DNA from 2 places in the Corynebacterium sp. CCM 9204 genome. Region 1 is predicted to be linked to the other one. Evidence: riboswitches for the same ligand, from Rfam matches in the RefSeq annotation. Region 1 holds a riboswitch; the other holds the start of a gene.

Region 1 (7,974 bases):
ACCGGAATCATGGTCAACGAACTCACCGAGCGGAAGGCGTCCCTCGAGGAGGCGTTCCTCCAAATGACCGGCCACGCCCAGCAGTATCACACCGGTGACACCCCGGGGCAGCCGGAGATCCCGGGGACCGTACCGACGCCGGACGCCCAGAAGCTGAACGAGGAGAACTGACACATGTTTCCCAACATCCTTGCCGCGGAGTGGATCAAACTCCGCACCACCAAGGCATTCTGGTGGACGACCGCGATCTTCTTCCTCGTCGGCGTCGGTACGTCCGTGCTCTACGTCTACAGTGCGGCCCAGTTCGATGGGCAGGAGAACGCGATCCTCCTGCCGCAGATCCTGGTGTCCGGGATCGGTGCATTCGGGTTCCTCGTCCTGATGATCCAGGCCGTGATGGTCGTGACCGGGGAGTACCGCCACTTGGTCACCCACTCGACGTTCCAGGCGTGCCCGAACCGGACACTGGTCGTCATCGCGAAGCTCCTGCTGTACACGGTCATCGCCGCGGTTCTCACCTTCATCGGTGTACTCGGAGCCCTCTACGGCGCGAAACTCGTCGCATCCGACGCCTCCGCCGCGACCCTCGACATTTGGGGCGGGGACATCAGCCGCCGGATCATGTGGTCCTACCCGCTCGCAGCGGTGCTGCTCGTCGTGTTTGCCCAGGCCGTGGCCTGGGTCGTCAGACAGACCGCGGGGGCCATCTCGATCCTCTTCCTGTGGTATTTCGCGGTGGAGAATCTGATCAACCTGCTGGTTCCCAAGATCGGCAAGACGATTTACAAGTACGCCCCGTTCAACAACTTCAACGCCTTCGTCAACAATCAGGCGACCGAGGCCCCCTGGGGGGTCACCGGTAGTATCTGGTACTTCGCTGCCTGGGCGTTCGGACTCCTGATCGTGGCTATCCTCCTGGTGAATACCCGCGACGCCTGACCGGCCCGAACACACCCACCACACAACCCGGCACCTCACAGGGGTGCCGGGTTGTGTCATATCCACAAGGAGGAGTCCTCTAACGTGGAGGGCGCCCTCACAGACCGAGAAAGGACCGGTGCCCGTAGTGAACAAGCTCCAGTCGATGTCCGACCGCGCACTCAACGCGCAGATCCTCGTGCTCGTGCTGTGCGTCATCGGACTGGGTGCCATCCTGTTCGCAGTGCCCGACGGCAGGTGGGCCGCGCTACCCTTCATCATCTGTGTTGCCGGACTCCTCGGCTTCTGCGGGGAGGGCTACCGGCGCTGGAGCATCAGGCGCCGGTGACGTTCACCAGCCGTCATGTCGTTGGGGGAGATCCTGCGGTGTCTCTGGCGGTGTGATCGTGTAGCCGAGTTGTTTCAGAGCCTCGACAGCCACTTCGGGGGAGTCGCGGACAGCGGCTCTGCACTGGGTGTCGAGCCACTCTCGGCGCGCGGAAAGCAACGTGGCCTCCCAATTTTCTTTTGCGCGGAAGCCGCATTCGTTGATCGTGAAATAGAGGAAATCCTCCATCGAAGGTCGGAATCGGTGGCCGCCCACGGGGAGATGAAGGGACTGCCAGTCGCCGTTGCAGACCCCTTTCTTCCCGTTCCGCATGAGCCCCGGGCTCAACAGACCACCGACCCCGTGGACATGGATATGAGCGGCAGGAACTGAGGTCTTGTGTCGCTCATACTCGAATCTGACCGCCGGAGATTTGGCTGCACGGATCTGGAATGAGGAGTTCTAGATGACCGGAAAGGTAGCAGAACGGTCTAGACCGGCCTGGTAGGTGATCTTGGCACTGTACAGATCGCTGCCGGGGCAGGTCGATTCCGAGTTCACGGGGAGGACCGGGCCGCTGTATGCCAGTTCCACCTCTAAAACAGCGCTGGCCGTCAACTCATCCTCGTTGACCTCGACCACGCTTTTCGGTGTGAAGGGTAGAACCCGCACGAGGAGCTCTTCGCACTCTTGGAAGAACCTCTCGGCCTAGGTATAGAACCCGGTACTATCCACGACGCGGCATGCCGAGGAGGAACTCCGTTCTCTGGAGCTCCTCATAGACCTGCATGTCCGCGGGGGACAACAGACCCAATCGCGCCAGATCACGGTAATCCCGGTACGTCATGCGAGCTTCGAGCCTGTCGGTCAACTCTCGTCGACGCTTCTGGAGTTCTGCATTGTTGGTCTTCCTGATGGTGATGGCCACGGTGGCAGCTCCCTTCTCGATTGCTCTGGTCGTTTACCTGAATTATTCCACCACAGTACCCGGACGGGTTACCCCCATCTGTTCGAGAATCTTGGGTTGGGAAGCTGAAGAGGTGGTCTATGCCCCGTGCTTTCTACGTCGCGCTGATTGGAAGATAGACGCGCCCGCCGGATTCCGCGAACTCCTTCGACTTCTCCTGCATACCGGCTTCGATCGCCTCTACACTGTCCAGTCCGTGCTGCTTCGCGTATTCGCGCACATCCTGGGAGATGCGCATCGAGCAGAACTTCGGTCCGCACATCGAACAGAAGTGCGCCGTCTTCGCGGGTTCCGCAGGCAGTGTCTCGTCGTGGAAATCGAGGGCGGTGTCCGGATCGAGGGCGAGTGCGAACTGGTCGTGCCACCGGAACTCGAATCGCGCGGTGGACAGGGCGTCGTCACGCTCCTGGGCGCGCGGATGCCCCTTGCCCAAGTCCGCTGCGTGGGCGGCGATCTTGTAGGTGATCACACCGATCTTCACGTCATCCCGGTTGGGTAGCCCGAGGTGTTCCTTCGGGGTGACGTAGCAGAGCATGGCGGTCCCTGCCTGCCCGATGATCGCGGCGCCGATCGCGGAGGTGATGTGATCGTAACCGGGTGCAATGTCCGTGGCGAGGGGGCCGAGCGTGTAGAACGGCGCTTCTTCACACCACTCTTCCTCCCACTCCACATTGATCGCGACCTTGTGCATGGGGACGTGTCCCGGCCCCTCGATCATCACCTGGCACCCACGTTCCTTAGCGACCCTCGTCAGCTCACCCAGCGTGCGCAGCTCGGCGAGCTGTGCCTCATCGTTCGCGTCAGCGATGGAACCGGGGCGTAGTCCGTCGCCGAGGGAGAAGGTGACGTCGTATTTCGCGAGGATGTCGCACAGCTCCACGAAGTGCGTGTACAGGAAGGATTCTTCGTGCCGGTTGAGGCACCAGGCCGCCATGATCGAACCACCACGGCTGACGATGCCGGTGACCCGGTTCGCGGCCAGCGGGACGTAGCGGAGCAGCACACCGGCGTGAACGGTCATGTAGTCCACGCCTTGCTCACACTGCTCGATCACGGTGTCCCGGTAGATCTCCCACGTCAGCTTCGTGGGATCACCCTTGACCTTCTCCAGGGCCTCGTAGATCGGGACGGTACCGACCGGCACGGGGGAGTTGCGCAAGATCCACTCGCGGGTCTCGTGGATGTCCCGCCCGGTGGACAGATCCATGATGGTGTCCGCGCCCCAGCGGGTCGCCCACACCATCTTTTCCACCTCTTCCGCGATGGACGAGGTCACGGCGGAGTTTCCCATGTTGGCGTTGACTTTCACCGCGAACTTCTTGCCGATGATCATCGGTTCGATCTCCGGGTGGTTGTGGTTCGCGCAGATCACCGCGCGACCTGCCGCGACCTCCTCGCGAACGGTCTCGGGGTCGAAGCCCTCGCGGTGGGCGATGAACGCCATCTCCGGGGTGACGATCCCGGCACGGGCCCACGCCAACTGGGTCCGCACCTTCAGCTCCGGGTGCTCATCAGAAGCAGGGACCGCATCGGGGTGCGGCCACGAGTCACGGATCTTTGCCAGCCCTTCCTTCAGATTCAGCTCCGGATCGGTGTGGGTGTAAATACCGGAGGTGTCGTACACGTCGAAATGGTCACCGTTGGTCAGGTTGATGCGTCGGGCGGGAACCCGCAGGGTGGTGCCCTGGAAGTCGACCTCGTTGTAGATCTTCTCGCTCCGGTAAATCGGCCCTGTGGTGACCTGCCCCTCGGTTGGAGGTGCGGTTTTCGGGTTTACTCTGGGCGTGCGTGAGCGCATGACTGTATTTCCTCTCCCTACGCCGGCATTACCCGGACAGGTTCGAAACGGTCGGCACCCCCGGTGATTCAGGTGCCCTCTCAGCGTGGTTGGGGCCACGCTCCCGTGGTTGACAGGTTGTGCGCACGAGTCTAACAAGCGTCAGGTGACATGGATCGGGTGTCGGGGACTGTGTCCCCCTGAGCGGGGTGGCCTTGTGTCCACCCTGCAGTCCGTTTTCGGGAAAGTCAGGGGTTGTCCGTCACGGGAGTCCACGCCTGCTCCTTCTGTGGCATGCCGAAGTAGCTGGCCATGCCGATGAACCCCGCCATGGAGGCACTGTTCATGCACGCCATTCTGTCCGCGTTCTCTTGCGCGGGGTCACCGTTTCCGATGGTCGCCCACGTCGGGGCGTCGGGAACTGGAGCACCGAACACGGATCCTGTCGTTATCAGCGTGGTGGAGGGACCGTCGCCGCCCGCAGATTCACTGACGATAATTTCCACCGGCCCACCGGGAACAACGAGCTGACGCGTGTCCGGGTCCCAGAGTGCGAGGGCACTGTCTGGGATGGTGATGTCGACATCGACGGTTTCACCCGGTGCTATCTCGACCCTGCTGTAGCCGACGAGTTCGCGGATTCCGTCGCGTACCGCATATGCCTGGACAACGGTGGTGCCGTGGCGGTTCCCGGTGTTGGTGACTGTCGCGGTGACGGAATTTGGTCCGGTCGCGTGGACATCGTCCGTGGTAAAGGTGGTGTAACTCAGACCGTGGCCAAACCACCAGCGTGGTGTGATGGACTGCTGCTGATAGCCCCGGTACCCGACGCCGGTTCCCTCAGTGAACACACCTGAACCGAATGAGCTGGTGGTGGGCATCTGATCCTGGGACAGTGGCCAGGTCACCGGGAGGTGACCGGAGGGGTTGACGTCACCGAAGATGATGTCTGCGAGTGCATCGCCGTACTCCTGTCCGGGGTAGAACGCTGCGAGTACCGCCGGGATATTATCCCCGTATCCGTTGATGTCGACGGGTCCTCCCGTGTTGGTCACGAGGACGACTCGTTTGTTGGCCTCTAACGCGGTGCGGATGATGTTGCGCTGGTGCAATCCGAACCGGAAATCGGTGTTGTCGACGGATTCGGTGATGTGCCGGTGCATGACGACGATCACGAGGTCGGAGTTTGCGGCGAGTTTCCGTACGGTGGGCAGGTAGTTGCCGTCGGTGTAGTGCACCTCGGTGCTGGTGCCCAGGGCACGGGAGTAGAGCCCCTCGAAGGGAGTGACGATGTCGTCGGCGATGACGTGGCCGGAGCCACCTCCTGACCCGAGTGCGTCCCGACCCGCACCGGAGCCGATGAGCCCGATGGTGTGGACGGAGTCGTCGACGGGGAGCACGGGGTGTTCGCCTGAGTTCGTGAGAACGGTGTCATTGCGTAGCAGGACCAGTGATTTCGCCGCGATGTCCCGGGCGAGTGCCCGGTGTTCCGGTCCCGTCACCACGGTGTCCTGCGTGCCGGTGGGCGGGGAGTCCACGATGCCGGAACGGAACATCTCGGATATGACGTTGTGCACCATCGTGTTGACGCGAGTATCGGACACCGCGCCCGAGTCCACGGTGGACCACAGGTGATCGGAATAGAAGCACGAGTCAGGCATCTGCATGTCGAGCCCGGCGTTCGCGGAGGCGACGGTGTTGTGCTGGCCGTACCAGTCACTCACCGTGAAGCCGTTGAAGCCATACTGACCGCGCAGCACTTGATTCATCAGGTAGGAGTTGTTGCAGTTCTTCGTTCCGTTGAGTTGGGAGTAGCTGCACATGACCGAGGAGACGCCGGCATCCGCAACCCTGCCGAAGGGTTTTAGGTAGATCTCCTGGAGGGTTCTCTCATCGACGGTGGCGTCACTGGCGTTGGTGTTGCGGCCGTTCTCGCGGGTGTAGGCGCCGAGGTGTTTGGCGACCCCCATAATCCCGGCAGAGCGGGTACCGGTTACCTCCGCCGCCCCGAGATCGCCGACGAGGAGGGGATCCTCGCCGGGGGACTCGAAGAAACGGCCCCACCTGGGGTCACGGGCGATGTCGATGGCGGGACCGGCGACCGCGTTGGCACCCTTGCCGCGTGCCTCGGTTGCGATGGCTGCCGCATATTTCTGTGCGAGCTCGGGTGAGAAGGTCGCACCGAGATTGAGATGGGAGGGAAACTGGGTGACCCCCGATGCGCCATTGCCGATTCCGGCGGGACCGTCGGTGAACTTCACCGGTGGCAGGCAGAGACGTTCGACCCCGTAGGTACGACCGGCGAACTCCGGACCCCACCCCTGAAGGTAGGCGGCCATGCCGGTGAGGACGGCGGATTTCTCCTCCCGCGTCATCTCCGCAATCACCCTGTCCGCACGTTCATCGGGCTCGACGGATGGGTCTAGCCACGGGGAACAGTCCACGGGCGTTGTTCCCGTGGAGTTCTGGGCTACTGCGGGGGTGGTCCCGAGAAGGACAGCCGTGGTGGCCAGCAATGCGGCCGTCGTACGGGTGGGAAGGCGGTGTGGGATGATGCGCATGTGGTCTCCTCAAAAGGGGAGCGGAACAGGTAGCACATAGTGTGCATGAAAACCGTTGCGGCTGGTGGGGAATCGGGGATGAGCAGTACATTTCCGTTGATTTGGGAAAAATGGAAGCGCTCCTGTGCTCCGACTGTCTGCGCCGTACAGCGTTAGACTGTCGCGGTGTTGAATCGTGTGACAGACGGAAAGAAGTGTGATGGCATGAGGCGTGGTGCACCGGGACGTCCGGAACTTGGTGCAGGGCTACTTGCAGCCCTTGCACTGATGATCTCGGCGGGGCCCTTCGCCATCGACATGTACTTACCTGCCCTGCCGACGTTGCGGGATGATCTCGGTGCGACAACGGTCTGGGCGCAGTTCACACTGATGACCTTCATGGTCGGCATGGCGGTGGGACAACTGGTCATCGGCCCCTTGTCTGATGTGACGGGTCGGCGTCCTCCACTCATCGTGGCGACGGTGCTTTCCGTTGTGTGCGCCGTCGCTTCTGCACTCGCCCCGTCGGTCTTTGTTCTCGTGGCAGTCCGTGCGGTGATGGGGCTGGCGAATGGGGCGTGTGTCGTACTGGCCCGGGCCATTGTCGCGGATTTAGCTGAGGGGCGGCGGGCGGCGCAGGCGTACTCGCTACTCATGGCGATGATGGGGATTGCGCCCGTCATCGCCCCGTTGATGGGGGGCCTCCTGGTGGAACCGATCGGGTGGCGTGGCCTGTTCTGGATTCTCGCGGTCGTCGCCGGTGTCCAGGTCATCGTCGCGTTACTGGTCGTCGGGGAGTCGAAGCCCCGGAGACCTGGGGGTGGCGGTTGGGCAACGTTTACTGTTGGTGTCCGAGTGGTCTCATCGAACCGGCTGTTCACCGCCTACACCGTGAGTTTCGCGGCGGCTGCCGGTGTGCTCTTCGGCTATATCGCCGCTGGCCCGCTCGTGTTCATCGACCACTTCGGGATGAGTCCGCGACTGTATTCGATCGTGTTTGCGGTGAACTCCGTTGCGCTCGTCACCGGTTCCCTGGTGAACTCCCGTTTGGTTCGCAGATTCGAACCCGCGTCAGTGCTCCGGGTGGCAGGGGGTGTGGTTCTTGCCTGCGGACTGGTGTTGCTTGGTGACGCGCTGTTGTTTGGTGGGCATCTTCCGGTGGTGTTGGGCACCCTGTTCATTGCGTTGGGGCACATGCCCGGGATCTTCGGTAACGCGACGGCCTTGGGTGTGTCTGCTGTCCGTTCCCACGCGGGACTCGGGTCAGCGGTGATGGGTTTTTGCCAGTTCCTCGTTGCCGGTGCGGTGAGTCCGCTCGTCGGACTCGGCGGCAGACCCGTGGTGGCGCTGGGAATCGTGGTGGCGGTGAGCGTCGGGCTGTCGTTGTGCGGGGCGCTTGTTGCGGGTCGCCTGACGCGGATAGTCACTGCAGAGCCGCGGTGAG
Region 2 (7,974 bases), on a different contig from region 1:
TCTCCCCGATATATCCGAGGGCGCCGAAGCCCGGTGGAAGGTAGAACATGACCGCAATCTTCAAGACCGTCCCCTGGCAGGTGGGGCAGCTCGTCAATGGTGTCAGTACGGGACAGATTCAACTTCCGGATCTTCAACGGCCCTTCGTCTGGCCCGCGACCAAGGTTCGGGATCTCTTTGACTCGATGTATCGCGGTTACCCGGTCGGGGAACTGATGTTCTGGGATGTGCCCGCGGAGGGTGAGACGCGAGGAATCAGTGCTTCCGCGCAATTGTCCGCGAGCCATCAGATCATCGACGGTCAACAGCGGTTGACCAGTCTCTATGCGGCCATGCAGGGGCATCCTGTCCGGGATGAGGCGTACCGACAGCGCAGAATCGTCATCTCCTTCAACCCGTTCAGCGAGAGATTTGAGGTCCGTACACCCGCGCTGGCGAAATCAGTGCAGTGGGTCGAGGACATCTCGACCTGCTTCACCTCGCCCATCGCTGCCCGTAAAGCTTTCCTGAAACGCTGTGAGAATGCGGAGGTCGAACTCTCGGAGGACGAGGAGGAGCGTGTGGAGTCGGTCTTCGCACGGCTCACCGAGCTCAAAAACTATCAGTTCAATGTGGTGCACATTCAGAAGGACGTGGACAAGAAGCTCGTGGCGGACGTATTCGTCCGGATCAATTCTGAGGGGGTACGGCTGAAGGCCTACGACTACATCCTCACGTGGCTCAGTGTCTTCTGGTCGGAGGGGCGCGAACAGATCGAGGCGTTCGCGAGGAATTCGAGGATCAGCCCGCAACGAGCCTCGGAGATCGCCGGTGCTCCGGTCACCTGGACGGCCCAGAACCCCTACATCGAGGTCGAGACCGGCCACGTTGTTCGCGCCCTGGTCGCGGTCGGGCAGGGGCGCGGTCGACTCCAGGATGCGTACGCTGCACTGCAGGCGAAAGACAAGACCACGGGCCAGGTCGATTCATCCCGTCAGGAAGTCGAGCTCGAGAAGCTCAGGTCCGCACTTCCGGTGGTCACGAACCAGGTCAGTTGGACAGAGTATGTGCGGGCGATCAGGACGGCGGGTTTCCGTCAGGCCGCGAACCTGACGTCGAACATGAACATCATCTACTCCTATGTTGTCTTCCTCCTGGGGCGAACGCGGCACCAGGTGGAACTGGCTGTCCTACGGAATCTCATTGCACGCTGGTTGTTCATGGCCCAGCTGACCGGCCGGTACACGGGTTCCTCGGAATCCCAGATCCAGAAGGATCTCGATCGTATCTCCGGTGTTGATGAGGGGGATGCCGGAGGCTTCGTGGCATTGCTCGACGAAATCATCGGATCACAGCTGACGCCGGATTTCTGGGAGTACAACCTTCCGCAGAATCTCATCACCTCAGGACCGGGACTGTCCCCGCACTATCAGTGCTACCTGGCGGCTCTCAACGTGCTCGACGCGAAGATGTTCATGCTGGATGATCGCGTGGTCGATTGGATGGATCCCTCCCAACCTGCGGTCAAGGGAACTGAAGCGCATCACCTGTTCCCGCGGGCGTACCAGGAGAAGGTACTGGGAATCACCGACATCAAGCGGATCAACCAGGCCGCCAACTTCGCTCCGACGGACTGGAACACCAACATCAGGATCGCGGATGGCCCGCCGTCCGACTATTGGCCGAAGCTCGTCGAGGAACGTTCTCTGTCTGCTCAGTGGTTGGAGAAGCAGATGTACTGGCACGCACTTCCCCGGGACTGGGAGAACATGGGCTACGAGGAGTTCCTCAACGAGAGGCGAATCCTCATGGCCGGGGTCACCCGCGACGCTTATCAGCTTCTTTGTGGATCGACCGCGGGAAAGACGATGGAGCGGGTTCCACAGGTTGCCGGTCCGATCGACGAACCTTCTCTGTCCGAGTTGATCGAGTCCGGGATCCTGGCTCCCGGCGACCTTCTCGACCCTGTGGCTCCGGACTGGGTCGTCGATGCCGTCATCAATGATGACGGGATTCTGGTGATCGACGGTATGGAGCAGTTCGAGTCGCTCAAAGAAGCCGCCCATTTCCTGGGCGTGACCAACATGGGTGGTCTCGCGTTTTGGGCACTTGAGACTCCTGAGGGGATCAGGCCACTCAAGGACCTGGTGCTTGAGGCCGGTCGCCTCCAACGGTGACCCGGTCCGTCACGGTCTGTCCTTCGACTGATCTGAGTCGCGGAGGTGGGGCGTGAATGAGAGAGAAGCCCGGCCAACGGATTGTCGATCCTTAATGGGCGGTCCGGGACATGGCCCGTTGTTCCCTCAATCCGGGCGACCTAGTGGGGGTTCGTAGGGTCGGTTGCAGACGCGTAGATTTCACGCATGCAACGTTCGTTTCGCGGTGGCGTGGAACCTGCACGCTACCTCCACGTCCGTGACTCCGCGACTCTCGCCTCGCATTCCGTGTGAACCGCCGCGAACTCCTTTGGATACCTCCTGCTGTACCTGAAAACAGTATCGAGGGCGCGCACCATGCCATCGAACAGGCGGCAGGGGGAGGCGTCATCTTCGCCATCGGACTCCTCGCCTCCGGTCTGGCGTCCACCTCCGTCGGTGCCTACGCCGGCTCGGAGATCATGGCTGGTCTCCTGCACGTCCGGGTTCCGCTGGTCCTCCGCCGGGCGATCACCCTGATTCCCGCCCTGCTGATCCTCTGGCTCTACCCGGACCCGAGCTGGGCGCTGGTTCTCTCGCAGGTTGCGCCCTCCTTCGGTATCCCGCTCACCATCATTCTGCTTGACGGAGCAGGGCTGTGATGGGGCAGTGGCGGGACAACATGTGGGTGCGGTTGGCGATGGTCGTGATCTCGGTGGCTATCGTGGCCCTCAACTTCCTGCTCGTCTACCTGACGTTCGTGCAGTAGTGTTTCCCGTGATTTCTGATCTGTGTACCGCGAGTGCGGATCGGACGGGAAAGTAACGTATGATCGAACATCCGCGGCCGGTCCTTTCACGGTTGCGACGTTGATAAGCCCATTTGGGCAGACAAAAACACAGGAGAACCACATCATGTTCGGTGCCACCGTTACCTTTACTGTCCTCGCCGTGATTACGGGAGTGGCAGGCTTCTTCACCTGGGAGCGCAACAAGATGTACTCGCTTGCTCTCGGGGCCGCGACCATCGTTCTCGCATCCATTGCGCTGATCCTTGCTTTCGTTGGTGCGGTTGTAGGAATCTTCAAGATTCTGCCGATTCTGTTGATCCTCGTCGGCTGCTACATCCTCTACCGTCGACTCGGTACGTCCCGCTAGATTCTGTGCTGCACGACAAAACGGCTCCGCCCTCTGTACTGGGGTGGAGCCGTTGTCGTTGTTCAGGTCAGTGTTTCTTCCCGAATGGAAGCGCATGGATGACGGCGAGGACGATGCCGCCCCAGATTGCACCGAGGATCATGGAGAAGAACGTGTTCACGATCCATGCCGCGGTTCCTCCGATAGCGGACCAGCCGCGTACACCCTCTTCGAGGTGGTGTACGAACCCGTGTGGGGCATGGAATCCGAGCTCGTCCAGTCCGACGAGGAGAATGTGCCCGCCTACCCAGAGCATGGCGAAGGTGCCGATGACCGCGATGGTGTCCAGAACCTTCGGCATTGCCGTCACTAGGCCACGACCGAAATTTTTTGACCTGCGGCCCGGGCGTTGTGCGAATCTCAGACCCACATCATCCATCTTGATCAGGATGGCGACAGCTCCGTAGACGAGGGCGGTGATGCCCAGGGCGACGATGATCAGTACTGATGTCCGGGTCCAGAACGGTTCTGTGGATACTTCGTTGAGGGAGATCACCATGATTTCGGCGCTTAGGATGAGATCGGTGGTGATCGCCCCTTTCACCAATTTGTCTTCTGCATTCGGTCCGGATTCCCGGACAGGGGTGTCGTGTCCCTCACCGGTACCGACGAACTTCTCCCACGCCTTCTCCGCGCCCTCGTAGCAGAGGTAGGTGCCGCCCAGCATCAGAATCGGGGTGAGTAGCCACGGTGCAACAGCACTGAGCAGGAGGGCCAGCGGCAGGATGATGATGAGTTTGTTGAATAGGGATCCTTTGGCGATCCGCCAGATTATGGGCAGTTCTCTTGCAGGGCGTACCCCTTGGACGAAGCGTGGTGTCACCGCCGCATCATCGACGACCACCCCGGCGGCTTTCGCACTGGTACGACCGGCTGCCACCGCGACATCGTCGATGCTGGCTGCCGCTGAGCGGGCTATGAGAGCGACGTCATCAAGCAGAGCGGCGAGTCCACCGGCCATCAGATGGACCGCGATCGTTCGGATTCGGGTGTGTGCATGGAGACAGTATTACTGACGGAGGACCACCCGGGCGAATGCCTCGTACCGTGTCGTTGACCGGAGACGGGCTAACGCAGTGTCGCCTCGGTGCCGAGTACGACACCGGTCATGATCAGGGCGAGACCTCCGACGGAGAGGAATGTGAGAAGGAAGAAGAACGGGTCCACAGTCGGCGGGCGAAGAACCTTGCCGGATCCGTGCTCTGTGATGAACAGCTCGACCCGTTGTCCGATTTGTTCCCGTGCGAAAGTCGTGTGGTGAGGGTCTATCCATTGGCTCAGGCTGCCGTCCGGGGCGGTGAAGCTGACCACCGCACAGAGGAATGGGTCGTCAGAGGGCGCGCCGGGACGTGGGATGGCGTCTATCACCGTTCCTTCGGTGTGATACCAGGTGCGCCGGATTCTGACGCGGCGGGCCAGGAGACCTGCTGCGATGCAGATTCCAAGTAGACCGGTTCCGAGTAGTACTGCTGAATCGAGGAGTCCACTGGCCATGTCTGAAGAACCTACCCGTGGTGAGGGGCGTGCGGTACCGTGCGATTGTGCGCGCACGACTTGAATCCGGATCTGTGCCCCGGACTGCCGACGGTGACGGCAATATGCCTGAATCCCCGAACTCTATGGGTGTGGGCTGAGACGCCCCACGATTGCACGAAGCCAAAGGTGGCTGCCATGACAGATCTCGGGGAGCTCGATCAGCCCGGTTTCACCCCGGTAACGGAGATTGTGGAAACCTGTTCCGATCCGCAGGTCGGTTCATTCATCGGCACTGTCAACCAGCCGGTGTCGTTCGGTGGGTAGATCTTCAGTTGCCGGGCACGTTCGGTGGGTTCGCAGATATCACGGCCGTAGGCGTAGGGCTGACTGAAGCTCACGGAGAAGACCGCTGAACCACCGGTATAGAGCAGCGCAGGGGATCCTTCCGCCCCGCTTTCCCTGTCAGATGCCGCTCCCACTTGGCTGCCGGTCGCATCGATGAGCGATACTCCAGGGTATCCGGATAGTGTGCAAGGATCACCGATGTTGGTCAGCCGGATGACGTGGAAGGTGTGTCCGGCCCCGGCGCTGGTTGAATCAATTGTTGCTGTGAGTCGATCCGCGGAGCAGATAGGGGAGACATCGGGTAATTCGGGGGAGGAAGGGGCTGATCCACTGGTCGTTATGTGGTCAGTACCGGTGTCTCCCATGAGCGACACCTTGGATGCGTTCTGCCCTATACATCCGGTAATCAAGGTTGATCCCACTGCGAGGGCAGCGGCCGTGATGATCAGACTCCGATCGTTGTGAATCCGGAGCGTGCGCAGTCGGTGACTGGTGTTACCGCCGGGACTGCTGTGGCTTTTCATTCCTTAAGGTTAGCCTGTGCAGGCGGTGGTGGCATTCTTCGGGCTGGGCATGCGCCGCCGGATAGCATATTCACTGCCGATGTTGGGGTCATGCTCTCGGGTGGGGTGATCGGGGGGAATAATCGCCACCTTACTGCGAACATGGCTGCAGTGGGCATCCTCGCGTTGGTTGATAGCGGTCTGTATCATTGGTCCGGTCCCACGGGTGCCCGAGCGTGAATCGGGCTGAGACGTCGGTTGACCGCGCGGTGCACACCGCGTGGCGTATCGGTGACCGTAACAACCTGATCCGGGTAATGCCGGCGCTAGGGAGAAGAGGAAAAATAATGAGCACATCTGTGCCTGAATCCCGTACACCGATCACGGTCACCGCACCGTCGAGGAAGGCTTGGCGGGTGATTGACATCATTGCGCTCGCCGTCCTCGGTGTCGCCGCAGGTTTTGTGTTTTGGGTTTACAACGGGCCGGGGTACGCACTCTACGAGGCAGTCGACGCAGTGACCCCCGGACTCGGTGGTCTTGCAGTCGGCCCCTGGCTGTTCGCTGGGGTTCTGGGAGGCCTCGTGATTCGCAAACCGGGTGCCGCACTACTCTGTGAAGTTATCGCGGCCTCGGTGTCTGCTGGGCTCGGGAACCAATGGGGGATCAGTACTCTCTACTCCGGTATCGCACAGGGCATTGGTGCCGAGATCATTCTTGCGATCTTCCTTTACCACCGTTTTGGCCCGGTCATCGCGGCACTCGCCGGTGCAGGTGCAGGTGCAGGTGCGTGGATTCTCGAGGGCTTCCTCTCCGGTAACTTTGCCAAATCCACCGAGTTCCAGGTCACCTACCTAGTCACGCTCCTGATCTCTGGTGCTGTCATCGCCGGTGTTTTCTCCTGGCTGCTCGTTCGGGCACTTGCGGCGACCGGTGCACTCGACCGTTTCGCTGCTGGGCGTGAACGTCAGCGGCAGGTCTAGAACGTGGTGCCGGAGTCGTATCACGGTGATCGACCTCGGGGAGCTACAGTCCGAGCCGTCGGTTTCGGTTGGCGGCATGCTGGTCGACTCCGCCCCACTATCTCGGATCTTGATCTTGACATTGAACCTGGGCAGCGGGTTCTCCTGCTCGGTGAATCCGGATCCGGAAAATCCACCCTACTCGCTGCGATCGCTGGTGTCCTTGGTGGTGATGACGAAGGTGACCGGACAGGTTCGTTGCTCGTTGAGGGACGTCCTCCCGAACAAGCTCGGGGTGTTGTTGGCATGGTCCTCCAGGACCCAGACTCCCAGGTCATCTCATCACGTGTGGGTGACGACGTCGCTTTCGGCTGTGAGAACCTCGGGGTCGAGCGTTCCGAGATCTGGCGTCGCGTCGGCCGTGCACTGGAAATGGTCGGCTTGGATCTTCCACTCGATCACCCCACGGCCAAACTATCGGGTGGTCAGAAACAACGGCTCGCCCTCGCGGGTGTCATCGCTATGGGGGCGCGCCTGATTCTCCTGGATGAACCGACCGCCAACCTTGATCCGGACGGCGTCGCCGAGGTTCGTGACGCCGTCGACAGGGTCGTGCGGGAAACCGGGGCTACCCTGATTGTTGTCGAACACCGGGTGGAGATCTGGTCCCCGATCATTGATTACGCGCTGGTTCTTGGGGGCGCTGACCGGGGACTAGTCGCGGCTGGTCCACTTGACGAGGTCATCGCGTCCGAGGGCCTCCGGTTGGCGGAGGAAGGGGTCTGGATCCCCGGTATCCCCCTCGATCTTCCTCCGGTACGATCTCACGCTCCAGGAACGGATGCCGATCCCGCCCTGGAAGCCAGGGAACTCACCGTCGGATGGGAGGAAGGACGCCCTGTGGGATCGCCCCACAACCTCCGCCTTCCCGAGGGACGTTCCACCGTTATCACCGGACCGAACGGCGCCGGTAAATCCACTCTTGCGCTCACTCTCGCAGGCCTGATGTCCCCTCTCGGTGGGGAGGTGCTAGCGAGTGACAGGGTGGCGGAGGAGCTGTCCGGGGGGCCGCACTCCTGGTCCTCCCGTGAGCTGGCCACGAGGATCGGTTTCGTGTTCCAGGACCCTGAGCACCAGTTCGTGGCCCGGACAGTTCGATCAGAGTTGTTGATCGGACCAGTGGTTACCGCGGGCCGCCGAGGACGCTTCGGTCTGTGGCGGCGTCTCACGGGTCACCCTCCGGCGGACGCTGTCACCGCGGCAGACCGTGCCCGGGTCGATGAACTCCTTGAGCGGCTGCGTCTCGAGCATCTGGCAGAGGCCAACCCGTTCTCGCTGTCGGGTGGACAGAAACGTCGGTTGAGCGTGGCGACGGCAC

The links. A riboswitch is a leader RNA that binds a small molecule or an ion and turns the genes downstream of it on or off. The one in region 1 is predicted to bind thiamine pyrophosphate.
Region 2: another riboswitch for thiamine pyrophosphate. It lies ahead of QWU43_RS05160 (ECF transporter S component); the one in region 1 lies ahead of thiC (phosphomethylpyrimidine synthase ThiC).

What each region holds. Positions count from the first base shown of each region.
Region 1 covers NZ_JAUERX010000005.1:47,526-55,499, reverse strand. Annotated here, with positions in the region: gene QWU43_RS10215 (ABC transporter ATP-binding protein) at 1-171, shown strand, start outside; gene QWU43_RS10210 (multidrug ABC transporter permease) at 175-939, shown strand; gene QWU43_RS10205 (hypothetical protein) at 1,067-1,267, shown strand; gene QWU43_RS10200 (hypothetical protein) at 1,271-1,579, opposite strand; gene QWU43_RS10195 (hypothetical protein) at 1,709-1,888, opposite strand; gene QWU43_RS10190 (hypothetical protein) at 1,974-2,174, opposite strand; gene thiC (phosphomethylpyrimidine synthase ThiC) at 2,308-4,011, opposite strand; TPP riboswitch at 4,009-4,129, opposite strand; gene QWU43_RS10180 (beta-glucosidase) at 4,239-6,551, opposite strand; gene QWU43_RS10175 (multidrug effflux MFS transporter) at 6,717-7,973, shown strand; gene QWU43_RS10170 (phospholipase D-like domain-containing protein) at 7,954-7,974, opposite strand, start outside.
Region 2 covers NZ_JAUERX010000002.1:211,702-219,675, forward strand. Annotated here, with positions in the region: gene QWU43_RS05130 (DUF262 domain-containing protein) at 48-2,156, shown strand; gene QWU43_RS05135 (divalent metal cation transporter) at 2,426-2,776, shown strand; gene QWU43_RS05140 (hypothetical protein) at 3,029-3,271, shown strand; gene QWU43_RS05145 (DUF808 domain-containing protein) at 3,339-4,271, opposite strand; gene QWU43_RS05150 (DUF3592 domain-containing protein) at 4,379-4,804, opposite strand; gene QWU43_RS05155 (DUF4232 domain-containing protein) at 5,005-5,655, opposite strand; TPP riboswitch at 5,847-5,984, shown strand; gene QWU43_RS05160 (ECF transporter S component) at 5,982-6,617, shown strand; gene QWU43_RS05165 (ABC transporter ATP-binding protein) at 6,624-7,974, shown strand, end outside.